Regions from separate parts of the Sporosarcina sp. P19 genome, predicted to be linked through region 1. Evidence: a T-box and tRNA genes for the amino acid it is inferred to sense, from the RefSeq annotation. Region 1 holds a T-box; the other holds one or more tRNA genes.
What was found. A T-box is a leader RNA that pairs with one kind of tRNA and senses whether it is charged. The one in region 1 lies ahead of thrS (threonine--tRNA ligase), so its partner is inferred to be a tRNA-Thr.

Region 1 (2,460 bases):
GGATGCGATGAAACGGGTAGTGAATGCTCCTTCATTAGCCCAAAAATACGACGAGCTTCGTACAGAAGTTATGGAAGATCCGGCTGTTCAACAATTTATTAGCGAGCATTCCGATGAAGTCAATACAGATGTGGTCAACCGCAGTCTAGGTAAATTATATGAATTCACAACGGCTTCCCACGCTTGTGAGCGCTGTCCAAATCTCGATGGGTGTATTAACGTCATGAAAGGCTTTGAGCCGAAATTAGTCATAGCACAGCGCCTTATTGATGTGGATTATATAGTCTGTCCTACTAAGCAGTTGGAAGATGAACGTAGAAACATTTCGAAAATGGTCAACAGCATGTACATGCCTAAAGAAGTAATGGAAGCACGTCTATCTGACGTGAACTTCTTGTCAGAAGATAGTCGCGTGATCGTGATGCGAGCAGCTAAAGATTTCATAAATCAAATCGAGTCTACTGGTAAGGTTCCGGAAAGAGGCTTCTATTTATTTGGTAACTTCGGCATTGGAAAATCATTCATTTTAGGTGCGTTAGCGAATGAATTGGCAACTAGACGTATCCAAACTGTAGTAGTGTATGTGCCGGAGTTTCTACGTGAGATGAAGCAATCGATCCAAAACCAAACATTGGACGAAAAGGTGGAGTTTGTGAAGCGGGCTCCTGTCTTGATGCTAGATGATATAGGAGCAGAAACGATGTCGACTTGGACTCGGGATGAAGTGCTTGGCACGATTTTGCAGTACCGTATGGCGGAAAAGCTACCTGTATTCTTCACCTCCAATTTTAACTACAATGAATTAGAACATCACCTTACAACGAGTCAGCGTGGGGAAAAAGAGCCTATTAAAGCGGCACGAATTATGGAGAGAATCCGCATGGTCAGCCAACCATTCAAACTTGGTGGGGAGAACTGGCGGGATTAATTCTTCTTTATAAAATGGCTTTGTTGAAAGAATTAATTATTTACACTTGCAATTACGCTCAGACTTTTCTATACTATTACACAGTTCAACATTCATAAAATGTTAAAATGCATCGAAGAGGACAATAATTTGTTTTTCACCTTTCCAGAGAACAGGGGCATGGCTGAAACCCTTGTAGGCAGAAGATAAATTTACCACCTCCAAGCAGCATCAGTGAAAGTAAGTAGCTGATGACGGTAGCGGCCCGTTAGCCGATCGAAAGCTTCGGTCTTTTCGCATATTTGCGAATGGAAGGAAGAAGGGTGGAACCACGAGCTCAAGCCTCGTCCCTTTAGGGATGGGGCTTTTTTGCGTTCAAAAAAGAAAGGGAGTCATACACATGCCAGAAAATATTCACTTAACATTTCCAGATGGTGCAGTAAAAGAATTTGAGGACGGCGTCACAACAGAAGAAATTGCAGGCTCCATTAGTCCTGGATTGCGTAAAAGCGCACTGGCAGGAAAAATTGGAGATCAGCTAATTGATTTGAAATCCCCAATCCATACAGATGGAGATATTAGTATTATTACTCCAACATCAGATGAAGCATTGGAAATTCTGCGCCATAGTACGGCTCACCTTTTGGCACAAGCCGTTAAACGCAAATTCCCGGATGCGAAACTAGGTATAGGTCCTACTATCGAAAATGGTTTCTATTATGATATCGATTCACCTACACCGATCACAGCTGAAGACTTACCTGAATTAGAAAAAGAAATGAAACGCATCATCGGTGAAAACTTGCCGATCATTCGTCACGATGTATCTCGTGCGGAGGCAGAAAAGCGTTTCAAAGAAATTGATGATGAATACAAGTTGGAACTTCTTGAAGCAATTCCTGAAGATCAACAAGTATCCATTTATGAACAAGGCGAATTCTTTGATCTATGCCGTGGCATTCACGTCCCGTCCACAGGTAAACTAAAAGAATTTAAATTATTAAGTATTGCAGGAGCTTATTGGAGAGGGAACTCTGATAACAAAATGCTTCAGCGGATCTACGGAACAGCTTTCTTCAAAAAAGACGAGCTGAAAGACCACTTGCGTATGCTCGAAGAAGCGAAAGAGCGTGATCACCGTAAAATCGGTAAAGAATTGAATCTCTTTACGAATTCACAAAAAGTTGGACAAGGTCTACCATTATGGTTGCCAAAAGGTGCTACAATTCGCCGCGTAGTAGAACGTTATATTGTAGATAAAGAAGAAAGACTAGGCTATCAGCACGTGTATACTCCGGTACTTGGAAGTTTGGATCTCTACAAAACTTCAGGTCACTTGGATCACTACCAAGATAGCATGTTCCCAATTATGAGCATGGATAACGAAGATCTCGTTTTACGTCCAATGAACTGTCCTCATCACATGATGATTTATAAAAATGGTATTCATTCGTACCGTAACTTACCACTTCGTTTGGCAGAACTCGGCACAATGCACCGTTATGAAATGTCCGGAGCACTTTCAGGTCTTCAGCGTGTTCGCGGAATGACAT
Region 2 (2,460 bases), on a different contig from region 1:
AGACAAGGTATTTGATTTTCTCGTCTGATTTCACACGTTCTGTGACATCACGCATGACGACTAGTAGTTTGTCTTCATATTCAACTGATTCCCTCACTTTATCAATCTTTGCCTCCATGAAGTGCAATCTATTTTTACTATCTAGAAAAGGATACTCCAAATTGAGTGCTTGGTACTGATATCTCCCAAATTGCAAAATTTTCTTTTCTACCTTTTGGCGGTTTTGCTTATAAATATATGAATAGAATGAATTGGAAAGTAGTTCGTCCACTGAATGCCCAAGAAGCTTCTGAAAGGATGGTGAAACATAGTAGAATTTCCCGTGCCGATCAATGACGGCAATATAGTCAGATGCATTATCTGTAATAATTTCGTAAAGATCTGCATTTTTTCGGATTTCTAGTTCCATTTTCTTTCTCTCGGAAATGTCATAGCGAATTGCGATATATTGATAGGGTTTTCCTTTATGATTTAAAAATGCGACGATCGTTGTGTCTACCCAGTAAGTTGTTCCATCCTTGGCACGATTACATATATCGCCACGCCAAGTCTTGCCCGCCCCAATCGTTGCCCACATCTCTTTAAAGAATGCTGCATCATGATGACCCGAGTTGACAATGCGTTGATTAGCACCAATTAATTCTTCTTTTGAGTATTTTGAAATTTTTTCGAAGTGTTCGTTGGCATATTGAATCGTTCCTTTTGAGTCGGTGATTGCGACGATAGCTGCCTGTTCTAATGTATAGGCAATATCACTAAGAACCTTTTGCAATTCTTTTTCACTACTAGACTCAACAAGTGCATTCATGCCGTTTAGAAATTCTTGCATAGCTATATCACAATCCCTATATCTGGTTATTTTTCGTCATGCATACAAGTTTAAATACCTATATGTGTTACAGATTATTATACATGATTATTCAAATTGTTCTATATATTTAAGTATTTTATTCAACAAAAAAACCCTCTATTTTTCAAAAAATAAAAGGTTTGTATATTTTAAATATAGAATTGTACGTACGTTAGTAAAATGGCTGGGGTAGCTGGATTCGAACCAACGAGTGACGGAGTCAAAGTCCGTTGCCTTACCGCTTGGCTATACCCCAACGAATAGCTGGTTATTCTTTTCTACAGGTAAAACAAACATGGTGGTGGGGGACGGATTCGAACCGCCGAACCCGGAGGGAGCGGATTTACAGTCCGCCGCGTTTAGCCACTTCGCTACCCCACCGTGTTAAAATTGCGATAAGCTTCGCATTGCTGCGTCAGGCTTCATTCGCTCAATCAGTCACGTACCTGAGTACGCTCCTTCTTTCTCTCACTTGCTTCCTTGCACTACTCGCTTCGCTTGCACAGGATGTGCTGACTTCGATGTTGCCACAGGATGTGGCGTTCTTAATTGAAGTACCTTCGCAATTGCTGCTTTACTTTTAAAAATTAAATGGTGACCCCTACGGGATTCGAACCCGTGATACCGCCGTGAAAGGGCGGTGTCTTAACCGCTTGACCAAGGGGCCATAAAAGTGTTCATGGAGCTTCCAGCCGGACTCGAACCGGCGACTTCTTCCTTACCATGGAAGCACTCTACCTGCTGAGCTATGGAAGCATAAAAAATGGCTCCGCAGGTAAGACTCGAACTTACGACCGATCGGTTAACAGCCGATTGCTCTACCACTGAGCTACTGCGGAATAATATTATATGTAGTACGTTTGACGACAAAAACCATTATAGCATGTTTGCTAACTCTCTGCAACAAATACTTTTAAATCACTCAAGCTTTTTTAATTATAGTGGGCTTAGTCATATACGTCAAGGGTTTTTCATACAATAGTTTAGACTTCACATAGTTAAGGAGATTGGCATGATCAAAAAACTTCTCTTCCTTCTTGTATTGACTGCACTATTCCTAGCTTTCATCCCTCAATTGGCCAAGCCTTCTTCTACCTTGAAGGCGGTTTTCCGATTGACCGAACAACCTGCAGTGATAGTGAAAGGTACACAAGGTTCGGCATTGACCATCAATATTTCATTCGGTGATAAAGAAGTGGAGGAACTTCTTGAAAAATTGTCGCAGCCCTATCCTTTATTATTTATCGATAGTGACTGGGCTTCACGCTTCCCTCATATTACAGAGCAAATTAAACAGCGTTCTCTACCTGTCGCATTACTCGGTACAGAGGGTCAACAGTATGAAAACGATCCCAATCTGTTGAGCGAGCAACTTCAAACGTTTGAAGAATTGTTTAGCAAGCGACCTCTTTGGTTCCGTACGACAGATGAAGAATTCCCCTTAGCGCTGCTGCAAGAATTAAGCGAAGCAGAAATCAACGCCCTTGGATCTACTGTCCAGTGGTCTGGCGGCGCATTACCGAAAGCTTCAAAGGGTGAAATTATTGCCGTTCCATATGCCCGTAACGAACACGTAGCTACAACTGAGATTCAGCGATTAATTGCCAGCC

Region 2: it encodes a tRNA-Thr, which carries the amino acid that the T-box ahead of thrS (threonine--tRNA ligase) is inferred to sense. The anticodon was not compared.

What each region holds. Positions count from the first base shown of each region.
Region 1 covers NZ_PDYR01000002.1:118,281-120,740, forward strand. The annotation lists gene dnaI (primosomal protein DnaI) at 1-928, shown strand, start outside; T-box leader at 1,032-1,262, shown strand; gene thrS (threonine--tRNA ligase) at 1,308-2,460, shown strand, end outside.
Region 2 covers NZ_PDYR01000006.1:87,678-90,137, forward strand. The annotation lists gene CSV74_RS08490 (sensor domain-containing protein) at 1-829, opposite strand, end outside; tRNA gene CSV74_RS08495 (tRNA-Gln) at 1,032-1,106, opposite strand; tRNA gene CSV74_RS08500 (tRNA-Tyr) at 1,147-1,231, opposite strand; tRNA gene CSV74_RS08505 (tRNA-Glu) at 1,443-1,517, opposite strand; tRNA gene CSV74_RS08510 (tRNA-Thr) at 1,531-1,606, opposite strand; tRNA gene CSV74_RS08515 (tRNA-Asn) at 1,615-1,689, opposite strand; gene CSV74_RS08520 (polysaccharide deacetylase family protein) at 1,863-2,460, shown strand, end outside.